3 regions of the Paenibacillus sp. FSL H8-0548 genome follow, and region 3 is predicted to be linked to each of the others. Evidence: riboswitches for the same ligand, from Rfam matches in the RefSeq annotation. Region 3 holds a riboswitch; each other region holds the start of a gene.
The links. Region 3 has a riboswitch for thiamine pyrophosphate ahead of MHI37_RS07810 (acetylornithine deacetylase). Riboswitches for the same ligand answer to the same signal wherever they lie in the genome.
Positions count from the first base shown of each region.

Region 1: linked by a shared signal. The riboswitch ahead of MHI37_RS13870 (ABC transporter substrate-binding protein) and the one ahead of MHI37_RS07810 (acetylornithine deacetylase) in region 3 are both predicted to bind thiamine pyrophosphate.
Region 2: linked by a shared signal. The riboswitch ahead of thiM (hydroxyethylthiazole kinase) and the one ahead of MHI37_RS07810 (acetylornithine deacetylase) in region 3 are both predicted to bind thiamine pyrophosphate.

Region 1 covers NZ_CP152049.1:3,337,568-3,343,239, forward strand. Annotated here, with positions in the region: gene MHI37_RS13860 (endospore germination permease) at 1-641, shown strand, start outside; gene MHI37_RS13865 (glycosyltransferase) at 876-2,300, shown strand; TPP riboswitch at 2,361-2,469, shown strand; gene MHI37_RS13870 (ABC transporter substrate-binding protein) at 2,643-3,668, shown strand; gene MHI37_RS13875 (MTH1187 family thiamine-binding protein) at 3,728-4,030, shown strand; gene MHI37_RS13880 (ABC transporter permease) at 4,020-4,793, shown strand; gene MHI37_RS13885 (ABC transporter ATP-binding protein) at 4,797-5,594, shown strand; gene MHI37_RS13890 (TatD family hydrolase) at 5,594-5,672, shown strand, end outside.
Region 2 covers NZ_CP152049.1:4,559,129-4,564,800, forward strand. Annotated here, with positions in the region: gene MHI37_RS19985 (response regulator) at 1-1,258, shown strand, start outside; gene MHI37_RS19990 (DUF1273 domain-containing protein) at 1,292-1,849, opposite strand; TPP riboswitch at 1,929-2,031, shown strand; gene thiM (hydroxyethylthiazole kinase) at 2,171-2,977, shown strand; gene thiD (bifunctional hydroxymethylpyrimidine kinase/phosphomethylpyrimidine kinase) at 2,977-3,795, shown strand; gene MHI37_RS20005 (serine hydrolase domain-containing protein) at 3,895-5,355, opposite strand.
Region 3 covers NZ_CP152049.1:1,839,471-1,845,142, reverse strand. Annotated here, with positions in the region: gene tenA (thiaminase II) at 1-420, opposite strand, end outside; gene MHI37_RS07810 (acetylornithine deacetylase) at 424-1,719, opposite strand; TPP riboswitch at 1,791-1,900, opposite strand; gene MHI37_RS07805 (helix-turn-helix domain-containing protein) at 1,957-4,197, opposite strand; gene MHI37_RS07800 (extracellular solute-binding protein) at 4,296-5,672, opposite strand, start outside.

The sequences.
Region 1 (5,672 bases), 1.5 Mb from region 3:
GTTTTCTTCTCGTGCTGCTGTTCATTACTCGATTGCCCCAAATTACAAATTTGCTGCCGATTTTAGAAAATGGGTTGCTGCCTGTCATGAAGGTGGCCTTCCCCGATTTGCTGTCATTCCCCTTTGGACAAATGGTCGTTTTTTTCGTTTTTTGGAAGCATGTAAGTGAGAAGAAAATAATTGGCCGAGTGTCTTATTGGGCCTATATCTGCGTATCCGTTTTCCTTATTCTTATGAATGTGCTCACGCTGTGTGTTCTAGGACCAGAGCTTGCTGCTCTTACAGCGCTTCCGCTGCTTGAGGTTGTGCAATTGATTAGAATTGCTAATATTTTGGAGCGGCTGGACGTTACGGTGACGCTGCTTTTGTTTATTGGTCTTTATGTCAAAATGACTGCTATGTATATGGCATCAGTATTCACTTTCAAGGCCGTAACCGGTATAGCCTATCGTTATTGCGTGCTGCCCATAGGAATTGTTATTTACGGAGCTTCCTTTCTAGAGACGAACAATACATATCACATGTGGATTGGACTTGAAATTACGCTGAAGTTCGTTCCTATATTTCAAATTGTGTTGCCGCTGCTTATGCTCATTGTGGGTATTCGGAAAAAATATAAAAGCAGCATTGCGGCCGGGTAGTTAGCTTCCCGTTTTCACCGAAACGGAAGTGGTGACATATTTTAAAATATAGGAAAGTATCATTTCGTCATACTTTCTCTATATTTCTCCGGAATGAAACACGCCACCGCCATAAGGCCGGCGACAGCCGTTTCACCTTGAAATATAGGAAAGCTGCGTATATTTCACCGCGAAACGGGCTTGTGCCGCCGAAGGACTGCGTAAGCCGTTTACGCTCGCTTGAGGAGGATACGCGTGAGCGATGACAAATGCATAACAAGCATAGTTCTCGTTACTTGCAATGAGCTTGATTACACGAAGCAATGCGTAGAGAGCATACAGCGGCATACGGAACGAGGCTCCTATGAGCTTATTATTGTAGATAACGGATCGATTGATGGTACTGTGCAATGGGCCAAAAAACAAGGCGGCATTCTTGTGATTGATAACGGATGCAATGTCGGCTCCTCTAAGGGCTGCAATATAGGGCTTGCTGCGGCCTCAGGAGAGCTTCTTATGCTGCTCAATCACGATATGATCGTAACGCCAGGCTGGCTGGACGGATTAAAGCGCTGCTTGCGGAGTGATGATCGGATTGGAGCAGTTAGCCCTGTAACGAATTCAGACTCGTATTGGACAGCTATAACAGTTCCCTACAAGACGATAGAGGAAATGGAGCTATACGCTTGTGCACTGCATGCGCTTCCCGATAAAGCAAAGTGGGAGGAGTGCATCAAGCTGGTTAGCTATTGTCTGCTGATAAGACGAGAGGCATGGGAGCAGGCGGGGCCGCTGGACGAGAGCTTCGATATGAGCGATTTTGAAGTTGATGACTACAGCTTGCGGCTGCGGCTGGCAGGCTATAGGCTAATGCTCGGTGGAGATACGTTCATACATTCGAGCGGGGAAAATACTGCGAGCTCCGCAGATCCAGCAGAGTTCCAGGAGAGATTTAAGGGGAATAGTAAAGTTTTTATGAGGAAATGGGGCTTTTATCCAAGTGATATAACGTTTATGCGCAAGGACATTAGTACAGTCATTCAGCGGGAATCCCATGAATATAAAAGGAAAGCCTGCTCGATCATGGAGCTTGGCTGCGGCTGCGGAGCTGCAGCTCTTTATTTGAAGAAGCCATTTCTTACGGCAAGATGGTACGGCGTGGAGCAAAATGAGCTGGCCGCGACAATTGCTGAAACTTCAGGAATGACCGTATTCCGCTCTAGTGAGCCGGAGGACTGGCTGCTGCCAGCAGAGGGGCTGGATGGCATCATCGTCAGTGATGCACATACTTACGGATCACCGGAGACGATGAAGCGGCTAGTTAGCCTGCTTAGGCCGGGCGGCTGGGTGGTTGGCTGCTTCGCGAACCGGCTTTATTTTGGCAATATCAGAAAATATTTAGATCCTATGAATGCAGAGGCGCAGCGCCAGGCAAGTATGCAATATACGACTCAGCAGCTCAACAAGCTTTACTTAATAGCTGGTTTTACTTTTGTGAAGGTGACGCCTACTGAGAACAAACCGCAGGAGGAGCTTGCTTATATTGGCCAGTTGGAGCAGCTCGCGGATGGGGTCATGGCAAGGGAGCTTACGGCCGACTATTTGCTGGCGTTTGGACGAATGCCTTATGCAGCCGAGGAACAGGGATGTCGTGAACATGAACCTATCTATCGGGACTAAAATTAAAAAATGAATTTGACTGTTTAAAAAAATGTCTGTATATTTACAGTGACATACAACTTAATAGTATCCGGGAGCTAGGAGCACCTAGCTGAGAGGAAAACTAATCTGTTTTCGACCGTACCTGATCTGGATAATGCCAGCGTAGGGACATAAGCTCTGTTGATAGGCATGCTCGATCAAAACGATCTAGACTTTGCCTGCAACAGCCAGCTGCGCAGCCAATGACATGGCGTCCTCCGAATCAGGAGGGCGTCTTTTTCTTTATTTTGCTGATCCGGATACTAATGAGGCATCGTCACCAGATACAAATTGAGGCAGTGAGAGGGGAACAAGGAGAACATGAAGCAGAGGAACGCAAGACAATTATCATGGAAGAGTGCCATGGCTATGCTCGTGCTCGTATTGGCGCTGGCAGGCTGCGGAGCAAATAACAATACGGCGCCGCAAGAAGCGGGAGCGGACAAGCCGCTTGCGAAGGTGCAGGTTGTGCTGGACTGGACGCCAAATACGAATCATACCGGACTTTATGTAGCTAGAGATAAAGGTTTTTTTAAGGAGCAGGGCTTAGATGTAGAAATTATTCAGCCCGGTCAAAGCGGTGCAGACCAGATGGTGGCATCTGGAAAAGCGCAATTTGGCGTAAGCTATCAAGAGTCGGTGACGATGGCTAGAATCGCTGGCGTGCCGCTCGTTTCGATCGCTGCGGTCATACAGCACAACACCTCAGGTTTTGCATCCCCGCTTGCGAAAGGGATCGATTCACCGGAAAAATTTGAAGGCAAGACCTACGGTGGCTGGGGTGCTCCGGTCGAGGAGGCGGTCATTCAATCACTGATGCTGGAAAAGGGAGCAGACGTCAGCAAAGTGAATCTGATTAGCATCGGCGACAGCGATTTTTTCTCAGCGGTGAAGCGCGATATTGATTTTGCTTGGATTTTTTATGGATGGACAGGTGTGGAGGCAGAACTTCGCGGTGAGAAGATCAATATGCTTTATTTGACCGATTACAGCGATAAGCTGGATTATTATACACCTGTGCTAACGACCAGCGAAGCGCTGATTAAGGATCAGCCAGAGCTGGTCAAAGCGTTCACTGCTGCGGCTTCCAAAGGCTATCAGTATGCAATCAGCAATGCTGCGGATGCTGCAGAAATTTTAATGAAAGCAGAACCAGACCTCAATGCGGACCTTGTACGTGCCAGTCAAACGTGGCTCAGCTCCAAATATCAAGATGACGCGCCGCGTTGGGGCGAGCAGAAGCTTTCCGTTTGGGAAAACTACGCAAGCTGGATGTACGCGCACAAGCTGCTGGAGAAGGAGCTTGAAGCAGACAAAGCGTTCACGAATGAGTTTTTGCCTGAGTAAGAGCAGATGAAGCGGGTTTACCGCCTATGATAACAACGAAGAGAAAGAAGGAAACCATAGTGGCAAACGCACTAGTAAGCATTCAAATATTGCCGACAACACCAGGGGGAGAGAGCGTACTTCCTTATGTGGATCGGGCTATTGAAATCATTAAAGCAGCAGGAGTACCATACCGCGTTGCACCGCTTGAAACGACGATGGAGGGTGAGCTTAGTCATCTGCTAAGCGTCGTGCAGTCTATGAGCGAGGCGATGACGGAGATGGGCTGTCCGTCTGTTATTTCACAAATCAAAATTTACTACAATCCAGCCAATGGAGCTTCGATGGGCAGGCTGCTGGAGAAATATCCAGATGGGCAATAAGAAAAGCGCTTGGTCGAAAATATGGCCGCCAGCAGCGCTGATGATTTTGTTGCTGGCTTGCTGGCAGGCTTTATTGGAGCTAGGGCTATTTCAGGATTGGTTGCTTCCATCGCCCATATCCATTGTGGAGGAGGCCATTCGGATTTGGCCTCGGCTAATGGAGCATACAGAGGCAACTGTAACGCTAACTTTGTTAGGTTTTGCAGGAGGAACAGCGGTGGGCTTCGTGCTCGCCGCTTTGCTGCATTTAATTCCTGGCGTACGAGGGGCGGTATACCCGCTGCTCGTATTGTCGCAAAACGTGCCTATCATAGCGATTGCTCCAATTTTGACGATGCTGTTAGGCTGGGGGCTGCTGCCTAAAGTTCTGTTAGTTATTATGGTTTGTTTTTTTCCAGTAACGGTAGCTATGCTGAGCGGTTTAATGAACACGGATGCACAGCTTCGCAATTATTTGCAAATGATCGGCATTCGCAAATGGAAGCTGTTTTGGCGCTTGGAGCTTCCTCATGCTGTGGTTCATGTATTTTCCGGTTTGAAAATTGCAGCCTCATATAGTGTACTAAGCGCGGTTGTGGCGGAGTGGCTCGGTACCAATAAAGGGCTGGGTGCATTTATGCTGATCTCCTCCAAAGGCTTTCAGCCGGATCGTGTGTTTGCCGCAGTTATTATTATCGTTACGCTCAGCTTAACGTTATTTGGACTCATTACTTTGTTGGAGCGTCTCATTATTCGCTGGCGTCCAGAGAAAGGAGGGAGCTAGCGCATGAGCAATGACGAGCAAAATAAAAAGACTGCCCTTCAGGTGAACGGTATTCGGAAGCAATTTGGCAAAGGGAGCGCAAGCAAGGTAGTGCTTGGCGATTTATCCTTTTCTGTAGCAGACGGAGAATTCGTTTCGATTATAGGCCCGTCTGGCAGCGGAAAGACGACACTGTTTCAGGTTATTGGCGGCTTAGAGAGGCCATCAGAGGGTGAGATTTGGATTGATGGCAAGTTGGCGACGGGTGAGCGCGGACATATTGCGTATATGCCGCAGCAAGCGTCGCTGCTGCCATGGGAAACCGTTGCGGGAAATATTGAGCTGGCGCTTACTATATCCGGGGTTGATCGGAGAGCGGCGAAGGAGAAAACAATCGAATGGCTGGCGCGGATCGGCTTAGAGGAATATGCCAAAAGCTACCCGCATCTGCTCTCAGGAGGAATGCAGCAGCGCGTTTCCTTTCTCCGCGCCCTGCTCGCACCGCAGCGGCTGATGCTGCTGGATGAGCCGTTTGGCGCTTTGGACGCTCTAACCCGTGTGCAAATGCAGCAATGGCTGATGTCTATTTGGGAGAAAAACCGTAAATCTGTGCTGCTGGTAACACATAGCATAGAAGAAGCGTTGTTTTTATCGGATCGGATTATTGTGCTCTCAGCATCACCCGCTGTTATTTTGGAGCAATTTCAAATGCCATTTGAACGTCCACGCCACGAGTCGATATGGTCTGAGCCAAGCTTCATCGCACTTAAGCAGCGTATTTACGAGCTGCTGAGGCTCGGAACCGAGGGAGGAACGATTTGATGCCGAAGGCAATGGAGCAATTCTATATTGATTCACATGTGCATGTTGATTTATACGATGAACAGGAGCGGGATAAGC
Region 2 (5,672 bases), 2.7 Mb from region 3:
CTCCATCAAGAAGGTTACTGCTATCATTGGAGACTACAAAAGCTCTGACGTTCATCCGGCGATGATTCATCGCAGCACCTTGCAAGAGCAGCGGGATAAATTTTTTATCCGTTTATACAATAATTTGTTTGAAAATAAAAACCAGTATCTTCTGCAAAAAGAAGATCTCGCTGTCGATTTATCCGAAGCAGCCTATGTCGTTTGCACCTGCCGCATATTAGGCCCAGATACCGTGCCTCCCCGGGGAGATAAGCTGGTCGCCTTATGCTCCAGTACGGTACAAATGGCCAAAGATACCTTGTCGGCTGTAAGGCCTTGCCATGTAACGAGTCTCGACCTGCGCAACTTTGCCATTACACTGCCTGTTACCGCAACAGATCCTCAGCAGTGGATGCCGGAAATTCAACAGCTGCTTGCCAGTATGGCCATGGTTCTGCATAGTTACTTCAATGTTGTCATCATAGGAGCGATCGGATTTGCGGTTGAAGATCCTTACTTCATTCGGGAAAGCTATGTGGCTGCCCGAAAGGTGCTACCTGCTGCCCTGCAAGCAAATGGATTCGTCTTTTTCTCCCAAGCTGAGATTGCCAGTCAGACACCGGTGCTGTTCGATTTTTCCGAATCTCGCTCCGAAATACGGCGTGCCTTTGAAGAAATCGATACCGCTACGCTGCATGCTATTATAACGAAGTTAATCGAAACCTTTGAGGGCCGCTCGGACTTGCTTGTGCCTGCAACCGATGCAGCCTGCAACGTTTTATATATGGCTACTTCTTTGCTTGCGGATGGAGAAAATATGGTAGAGCAGATCTTTGAGAAGGAGCCGGAGGGCTATCGCGCTCTCTACCGAAAGCATACCATTGACGGAATCGTAGACTGGCTGATCGAGTTTCGCGATGGCTGCTGTGATTTGCTATCCTCCAGAAAGCAAAGCTACAAGGAACAGCTGGTCAAAAACGTACAGGATTACATTAAGAGAAATCTGAATCAGAAGCTTTCTCTAAATCAGGTTGCTGACGTATTTAACTTCAGTCCGAACTATTTAAGCCATCTTTTCTCCAAAATTGCTAAGATCAATTATGTGGAATATATAACCGAAACCAAAATTGCGGCTGCCAAAGAAATGATGCTGCGCGGCGAAGGGCGAGTATATGAAATTTCGCAGAAGCTCGGGTTCGAGAGCTCCTTTTATTTCAGCAAGGTTTTCAAAAAGGTAGAAGGTGTCTCCCCTCGGGAGTTCATGCAGCGGATTGGGTGAGAAGGGGTTAATTCCCCCTCTCTACGGCCTTCTTTAATTCTCTGAATAAAGCCGGTCATCGTCAGCAATGCTTTGGATATCCTCCGAGCTGATGCTAATGTACTCATAGCCCTCTGCCTGCTGCTTCTTTAACGCTTTTTGCTTGAAAAACTTTGGGCTGCCCTCGCCTGCGTCCTCATCATAAACGAGCAAAATGCCATCCGTCTTCCGGAACAGCAGCTCGTCCCGTGCTGTGAACTGCCATATGCCGTCATACGGCTGATTGCTTATCGATGCATAATAATCGACTCCTTTTAATACCTGCTCGTAAAACTCTTTTTTATCGTCCTTCCACTTTTCTTCCTGATTGCTATAGGCCGTAATAATAGAAAGCTTCAGCTGCGGATATTTTTCTTTTAATTCAATGACCACCTCGCACGCCCAAAGATCAACCCCATATTGACCAGGGGTAATGACCCATTCCAGTCCATCCTCAATGAAGGGTATAAGCTTGCTGGTCAGCGCTTTTTTTATATAAACGATTCCTTCATGCTTCTGGCTGAAAATATTAAGCTCATGCGCACGATAGCCGGTAACGAGTAAATTTTTCAATGTTATATCACCTTTTCATATAAATATGGTTTACATCTCTCCAGTGTATGCTATAGTAGAAAAAATACAAATTGAATATTTTATTCACTAGGGGAGTTTAACGGCTGAGATAGAGCGCATGCTCTGGACCCTTGGAACCTGATCTGGATCATTCCAGCGGAGGGAAGTGGAGCAGGATCATCCAAGCGCTTAGAACCTAGCTGGATAATAAGACCCGCTCATTTCCCTTCGGAAATGAGCGGGTCTTATTCATTTTTGGAGAAAATACTTCTTCTAGTCAGTCATTAGAGCTTACTCTAATCAATCAGGAGGAACCATTACATGAATTTTCTAAATAAGGTTCGCGAGCAAAATCCACTCATTCACAACATTACCAACATCGTCGTCGCCAATTTTACCGCTAATGGGCTGCTTGCTTTAGGCGCATCTCCCTTTATGGCTTATGCCCACGAGGAGGTCGCCGATGTCGCAAAAATGGCAAGTGCCGTTGTCCTTAATATCGGCACATTAGATGAGCAAATCGTACAAGCCTGCTTGATTGCCGGTAAGTCGGCCAATGAACATCATGTTCCTGTCGTATTTGATCCTGTTGGAGCAGGGGCTACAGCTTATCGTACCGCCTCCGCCCACAAAATTATTGCGGGCGTAAAGATTGCTGTATTGAGAGGAAACGTTGCCGAAATCGCTCATATTGCTGGCGAGAGCTGGACGATCAAGGGGGTAGACGCCGGCACTGGGGATGGTGACACTGTCGCATTAGCGCAAATAACAGCACGCAAGCTCGGATGTATCGTTGTCATTACCGGCAAAGAGGATGTTATTACCGATGGCGAGGTCACCTTTCTCGTTAGCAATGGCCATCCGCTTCTAACCAAAATCACCGGAGCAGGCTGCTTGCTAAGCTCAGTAGTTGGCGCATTTCTGGCCGTCGGCGTGAATGCCAGCGTTGTTGCAGCAGCCGAAGCAGTAGCATTCTATGGCCTTGCTGCTGAGAAGGCTTATGAAGCGAGCAAGGAACAAGGGCCCGGCAGCTTTCAAACAGCATTTATTGACCAATTGTCAATCATATCTGCCTGTACACTTAAGCGAGAAGCTAGACTCAAGCAGCTATTTAAGGAGGAAGCATAATGAAAATATATAAAGCATTAACCATAGCAGGCTCAGACAGCGGCGGCGGCGCAGGCATCCAAGCCGATCTAAAAACCTTTCAGGAGCTCGGTGCCTTTGGCATGTCTGTCATTACCGCTGTAACCGCGCAAAACACACTCGGTGTTCAAGGTGTCTATCCCATGGACGCTGCTGCCGTTCGTGGACAGCTGAATGCCATCGGGGAGGATTTGGAGCCTGACGCGCTTAAGACGGGAATGCTCTTTAGTACAGAAATCATTGAGATCGTCGCCGCCAAAATCAAACAATATAAATGGCAGAACCTAATTATTGATCCTGTTATGGTAGCCAAAGGCGGCTCCCCCCTCCTTCAGCAGGAAGCTATTCAATCCCTGATCAAGCATCTGCTGCCGCTTGCGCTCATCACTACACCCAATATCCCTGAAGCTGAGCTGCTCGCAAGGATGCCCATTCGTACGCTTCAAGACCGCGAGGAAGCAGCGAAACGTCTGTTTCAAATGGGCTCTCGTTATATCGTCATTAAGGGTGGTCATACCAAAGAAAGCGAGCCGCTTGTCGATCTGATCTACGATGGGCAAAGCTTCGAGTATTTGGAGAGCACTCGAATTAACACCGTCCACACGCATGGTACTGGATGCACCTTCTCTGCTGCCGCAACCGCTGAGATCGCACAAGGAAAATCCGTACACGAAGCAATAGTGACAGCCAAAGCCTTCATTCAAGCCGCTATTGAAGATCAGCTTGGCTTTGGTGCTGGACATGGTCCAACGAATCACTTTGCGTATCAGCGCAGATTACGGGCGGGGCAGCAGGTCTAGTGCTAATAATAGCAAAATAGACCTAATACCACCTGGCGTTCACCAAATGTGCACAACAACACGGCTGCTCCTTCCTCAGGTAAGGGACCGATAATGGAATCAAACCTTCTTCAAGCTAATACTCTTGAAAAGCAGCATTAATTTGGCTGTTCCGAATGCTAGCAGAGTAATGGACGCCATATACACCAGCTGCGATATACCCGGTATCATGGCAAACATCAGCTGCCAAGGCGTTTGTAGAAGCGTTGGCAGCACAAACAATATAAATACAGGAATAATGAGATGAAAAAGTCCGATAGAAACGGCCTGCAGCGTAATCGATATGTGCGTGTATTTAAAGACCTTGTTCCAAGCAGCAGCAACATAAATGGATCGAATTACGAACAATATAATTAATAATCCAATTATCCGCATTGCCCAGCTGCCTCCGCTAGCGGTTGGGAGCTCTTCAAGCGATGGCTCCTGACCATCCATAATTGCCCGCACACCCTCAGTCATAACTTCGGCACCAAAAACAAAAGCATCATTTTTATTCAATAAAATCACGATTCCGATGTCCCCATCGATCAACATATTAGATTGGAAATTTTCAACCCCGCCATCATGAGAAATCGAATTCCCTCGCTTCATCCAGCCCATTCCGTAATACCTGTCATCCTCTATTAAAACACCCTGCTCACCCTGCATTAAAGCTATACTTTGCGTCGATACAACTTGCTTGCCCGCGAAAGCACCGCCATTCATCTGCGCGATTAAATACCTTGTCATATCCTCCGCGCTTGCTTTAATATACCCTGATGGTATGTCAGCGGGCCTCTCCTTCGGGCTTGTCGTGATCATCCAACCGAACAGCGATTGATGTCCATCTGACAGCCCTAGCTTGACAGCCTCCACGTAGGACGCCGCTGTATTCTTCATCCCTAGCGGTTCAAAGATATGAGACTTCATATACTCCCCATAGGGCTGACCTGAAACGGCCTGTACCAATGCCCCAAGCACATTGTAGTTGGCGTTCGAATATTGAAATAAGCTTCCTGCCGGCTCGCTAAGTTTAGTGCGGAGCTGTGCCGCTGGATAAAGCTCAAGCTTTAGCTCTGGCGCTGGGAGCTTTAAACCTGCAATCGTTGGAATACCGCTTGTTTGGTTTAGCAAGCTCCGAACAGTCATTGCTTCTGAAGCTTTTTCATCCGCTACACGAAATTCCGGCAAATATCGCTGTACAGGAGCGTTCAGCTCTATTTTTCCCGAGTCCACCAGCTGCATAACCGCCATAGCCGTAAAGGATTTACTCATCGAGCCTATTATAAATGGTGTCTGTGGCGTGATCTGACTGTTCTTGGAATCTGCTGTTCCATAACCTTTTATGTATAAGGGGCCATCCTTGTGAACGATACCTAGCGCAGCCCCTGGAATGTCCAGCTTCTCCATCGCTGACTGCATATAGCGATCGATCTTGGTATATTCCGTGCCTGCTGTATCACTCTCCGCTGCATGAGCTTTTTCCGGTGCGACCCCGTAACTCGTTAACGCCGCCGCAATGGTGTAAAACAATACCGACATACACAACGCATTTCTTATAATGGACCTTCCGCTCATCTTCTCACCCATTCTTTATCTATAATAAGTTCAACTAAAAATTTACGTTTTTGGCGCTGTGCGAGAAGATCATTCTTACGCTCGCGGTTGCAGCCAGATTCTTGATTTCCTACGACCTTTAAAGGTAAGAATATGGGCTGCAAAGGCGAACACTTCGTTTCTCCAGAACGATTTTCACGCTTCGCTTAAACTTCATTTTTTAAGTTCAACTTTTCTATAATAAAAATAAGTATAGATGATTTGCTTTCAAATGAAATGGACTTGTGGTATGACAGCATACT
Region 3 (5,672 bases):
TGGGAGCAGCGCAGCCACTACTTCAGCAAGCGAGCCCTGCGCCGCATCAAGCATATACTTCGTATACGCGATGGTTGTCGGTGCCGGCTTCGTTGCCTCCAGCTCATCACGGCTTATTCCAAAACGCTCAGCGTACTGGCGATGCAGCTCCATCTCCACATTCAACGTAGAATGCAGAAGCTCCGCAAGCTTGCTCATCGTCTCCAAATCACGTGCCTTTATGCTGCCTAGTGCGAACATTTTGGCATAATCGATCAAATACACATAATCCTGTTTCATATAATAAATGAACCGCTCAAGCTCAAGCGTCCCTTCTCTGAGCCCCTTCAAGAACGGATGCGCATGACAGCTTTCCCATATCGGCTGAACCACGCGGTACAGCCTCTCACTAAAACGCTCCACTGCTGCTTCACTTCCCATTAGTTAGTTGACCTCGCTTTCCGGCTTTGCTTGATTGCACCACTCCGCAATGAAAGCAATCATGACCTTTGCATATTCCACAAGCTCGCGAACGTCGATGCTTTCATCGACGGCGTGAGCATGGCGAAGCTCCCCTGGTCCATAGATTACGGTAGGTATACCCGCTCTTCCGATCCAGCCTGCATCCGTCACGCTTGGGCTCATGCCAATCGTCGGAGCAGCACCGAGCTGCTTCGTGTGAGCTGCGGCAAGTGCTTGCAGCCCATCTTCATTCGTGTCCAGCGTCAGCGAAGGAAATATTTCTCCTTGCTCCTCTATCATTGAACGGCCACCCCAGCGAAAAGACGGCGGATGCTTGCGAAGCCACGGATCAGCTTCAGCAACCTTTAGCAGGTGACTTTCAATTTCTGCAGCTACTGATTCGTAATCCTCGTCAGGGTAGAAATGAACCGTTATCCATAACGCACAACGGTCGGCAATAAATGCCGCATGACGGCCGCCTTCAATGACCGCCGGATTAATCGTATTGGAGCCCGCTGGAAAGTCTGGATAAGACTTCGTCACTGCCCAGTGACGCTCCAGCTCCTGTAGTCCTTCAATCAGCTTGACCATTTTCTCTATCGCACTGGCTCCTTGTACGCCGCCGCCCGCATGAATCATCCGCGATCGCATACCGTCATGATAGGTGACCGGACTTTGCACGGTCACCCAGCCGGTAATGACGCCGCCTTGTCCTTGAATAGCCATTTCGCTTGTATCAGCGACAATCGCAAAATCCGCGCTGCAGCCCCGTTCCATGCAAGCTCTCGTTCCAGCTTCCCCGGCTTCCTCGCCAATGACCGATTGAAACAGCAGATCCCCTTTTAACTCTACTCCAGCCTCGTTCAGCAGCTTAATCGCAAATAATAATGCTGCGACTCCGCCCTTCATATCCGCTGTGCCTCGCCCATAAGCTCTGCCGGCCTCAACCGTCAGCTCGAACGGGTTACGCTGCCATTTCCCACTGTCACCTACCTCAGCAACATCGATGTGGCCATTCAGCAGCAAGCTGCGGTAGGACTCGCGCTGTGAGCCGCGTTTAAGGCCCGTTACGTTTGGATCACCGGGATAAACCTCCCACAGCTCCGTCTCAAATCCGCTTGCTCGAAGCTGCTCTTCCACAAACTGCTGTGCCTTCATCGTGTTACGCGCCGGAGGGCTGACTGTCGGATAAGCGATCAGCTTCGATAGCAGTGCAAATAGCTCCTCCTGCCTCTCCTCTGCCTCTTGCTGCAGCCTTGCAATTAAACTTTCCTGCATCGTTTTTGCTTCCCCTTTTCATGAGAAACAGGTGTGGGCAATAGAAAAAACCATTCGAGAATACACGAATGGTTACGATTCGATACGTTCTCTACGCCAGCATTACCTGGTTCAGATTAACGGTCAGGGACAAACGGTCCCAATCTCAGCCGGACTAAATCCAGCACCCGTACTCCATATGAAGTTAAAACAACTATAGCCTACGCTTTTCCAAATGGCAATATGAAAATAAATAGACTACGTTCTCGCATCGCATGATTGTTTCCTATATTCGCCAGGCGTCACTCCGACGACCCTCTTGAATACCCGATTAAATGAAAAATAATGAAGATACCCTACTTGAATCGAAATATCTTGAATGAGATCATCCGTCGTCTTCAATAGCTGCTTGGCATGTGCAATACGTATACGAGTCAAATAATCAACAAAATTCTCGCTGAATTCATCCTTGAACAATCTACTTAAATAGCTTTGGTTGATGTTGAATCGATCACTAAGCAGCTGCAGGGATAGATCCGGATCATTAAAGTTTTGCTCGATATATTCTTTTATTTCATGTATTAACTCTTGACTGATGCGACCGACCCGGAGCTTCTCCATCTGCTCAGTTGCCGAGCCTAACAAAGCAATAAAAGCTTCACGCAAGTCATCAACGGAATCAATTGATTTCAATTCGCGGTTCAATTCCGTCATGGTACGATTCCAAATCTCTTGATAGGGCGTAGGAAGCTCCGAGACCTCTTTAGATATATGGAAGATCATAAAGTTCAGTAAATTAACGATATCCTGGAGTTGAAAATACTTGCTCTGTACAACCTCCATTAATTGTATAAAGCTGCTTTTCCAGGCCGCGTTACGATGCTTGAATGACTCCGCAATATCTCTTATAAGCTGCAGCTGCTCGAACATCCCCGAATGAACATTGTCTTCCAGCTCCCAATAAGCAATAACTCTGTTTCCTCCAACCGAGGTTTTATAGGATAATGCTTCTTCTGCTTCATCGAAGGATTGCGCAGCATCCGTCAGCTCGCTCACCGCCGAACCCATTCCAATCGAAACGGAATAGTCAAGATTCTCCTTAATCCATATTCTAATCTTGTTGCCTATCTCACTTATACTCGTGTTTGTCAGCTCATGTTCACCGTTCATCTGAATTAACATGGTCAGTCGACCATTCTCCAGCCACTCCGCCCATACATAGGCATTTCTGGATTCAGCAATTTCCTCCACTACATTAGACATCACATATTTAATTAAATACTGATCACGCGAGCTATAAACATTGCAGAAATCACTATATTTATCAATTTCAATTATACCTATGTGGAAGTTTTTACCATGTACTAACTTATTGAAAAAAAGAAACTGTTTCTCGCTTTGTGCCGAATCCATCAGTTGTTCTCCGCTAATGAGCTCGATAAAAAACTGTTTCCTTCGATACAGAGCATTCTCTTTATTCACATCACTATATTGATTAGCTAGTTCAATCAGATGATTGACCGCTTTATCAATAAAGCGCGGATTATCGTTAAGTATATCGGGAAGCTCGCCCGATTTTGATTTTATGTATTGCGTGATTCCGCTCATCATGCTGTCGATCGGAGAGGTATATTTTCTGGCCAAATAAATAATAACTACCGTTGCAAATAATATGGAGATAATTCCCAAAGCAACCCAACCATAATATAGGTTTGTAACAATGCCGTAATTGAATTTATCCTTTATCCCATTACGAATTTCCCAGTTCGTATAATCGGAATGAAAAGAGGATATAGGGTCGCTATTATCTCCAGCGACATCAACAATGGCTTGGCCCTTCTGGTCATACACAGTCGTAATGCTAACGTTTTGGGTGTTCATATCCTGAACCATCTTCTTGATGGCACTTGTGGAAACATTTACAACAAGTAAGCCGCTAGGATTGGAAAGCAGCGGTATCTTCATGACTAAGGAAACAACAGGATAAGAGTCTGACTTCGTTAAAAATAATTGATAAGGCCTACTCCCCGTCCATTCATGCGGTATATCACCTGCTAGCAATTGATTTACGAATGCATGATCACCGAAGCTGTCCAAGGAAAGTGAGGCGCTGGTGCTCAGCACTTTCTGATCTGCGGTACGCACCATATAGATGGAGCTAATTAATGGAAAATCAATCATAAAAGCATTAAACTTAGTGGACAATCGTCTCTCGATAATATATGGGTTGCTATCCTCATCATCGTCCAATTGATACAAAAACCTTTTCAAATCTTTATTATTGTTGATTTCTCCAATCATTAGCCGTTCAATATTTTGAAGGGAAGACTCGATTTGCTGTGTCACATACTTCGCATAATTTTCACTCGTATTCACCATTTGGCGTTCCATTACCTGGCTGATCGTCATATAGAACAGAAAGATGAGAAAACCGACTACGAGATAAAAGACAGGCAAATACGTAAAAAGCAATCGTTTGAACCATGATCTAGATTTCATATTCTCTACTCTATCCCCCCAAAAGTAAACGATTACATAATATAATGACTCTATCGGTAGCCATAGTGCGCTACCGATAGAAAAGGTCTATTTATATCTTAAAAACTCATATCGTATAGATCCTTGGTAAAGACCCAAGTATCCTTATTTTCTTTGTACCAATTGGCATAAAACTCCTCAACCTTCTGGCCATCGGATTTTTTCCAGATTGATTTGGCATCCTCCACAGCTTTGTCCACAGTCACCTTACTGCCGCCGACTATCGCTCTGCTCCATATATCTGAGATCGGTTCATTCGCATTTGACACGATAAATTGAATATCCTCAGGAAGACCAGGCATATATTTAGTAATTTCAGGCAATGGTCGATCCTTGCTAATATAAAGCTTGTAAGCTTGCTCTAGTATAGCATATACTTCTTTGTCAAACGGATCGGATTGATCCAGATCATCCATATACTTCGTAAATTCATTAATAATATGCTGCGAGCCCAGCATACGGAAATCACCGAGCCAGCTCACTTCCTTCTCATACTTTTCCTGATCGATCGTTACTTCTTTCCCGTCTTCCATTTTATAATGGACGCCCTCTTGGCCGTATTTCAACGTATGAGCCATCGTCTTGCTGCTTAATAAATCCACATACTTCATGACCGATTGCGGATCATCCGCCTTAATATTAACAACACCTGTCATTTGGACCGGATCATTAAAATATGGGCTGAACTGACCAAATTCACTGCTTGGCAATGCAATGACAGCCAGCTTGGCACTCGGATTATTTTTTTTCAAGGTTTCATAATTATTATAAACCTGCAAAACATTCCCTGAATACCCAAACATCATCGTCTTGCCCTGTACAAAATCCTGCAGCGCTTTCTCGCCATTCTTGTCCGTTAAGAAATCCTTATCAACTAAACCTTCGTCAAACAATCTCTTCTTATAGCTCGTTGCGGCTGCGACACGATCCCAATCTCTTACGATTTCACCATTTTCGATAACCCAGGTTACATTCTGAAATGCTGTATTCATCCAGTCATAACCACTTAAATTTGTCGCGTAGCTGCCTTTGTTTTCACTTGCAAATCTCTTCATGACCTCGTAGGCATCTTCCATCGTTTCAGGAACTGGCAAGCCTAACGTATCAAGCTGATCCTGACGAATAAATAGATAGCCACCAGGGATATAACCAAGCAATCGCCCAAATTCATAAAGCTTGCCATCAGACTTCGTACCCAGCTGTCTTAGGAGTGGGAACTCATTCAAAAGCTCCTTATAGTCTGTACTGTACTGCTCAATGATATCGTCTATCGGCATAATCTGCTTCTGCAAGAACAGCTGATTGCGATAGCCGCCGTCATAATCCAAGATTAGGTCCGGCCCATCGCCTGCTGCAAGCAGCGCATTGAGCTTCTGAACAGATTCCCAACGTGGAACTGGGATGTATTTGACCATAACGGATTCGTTGATATATTC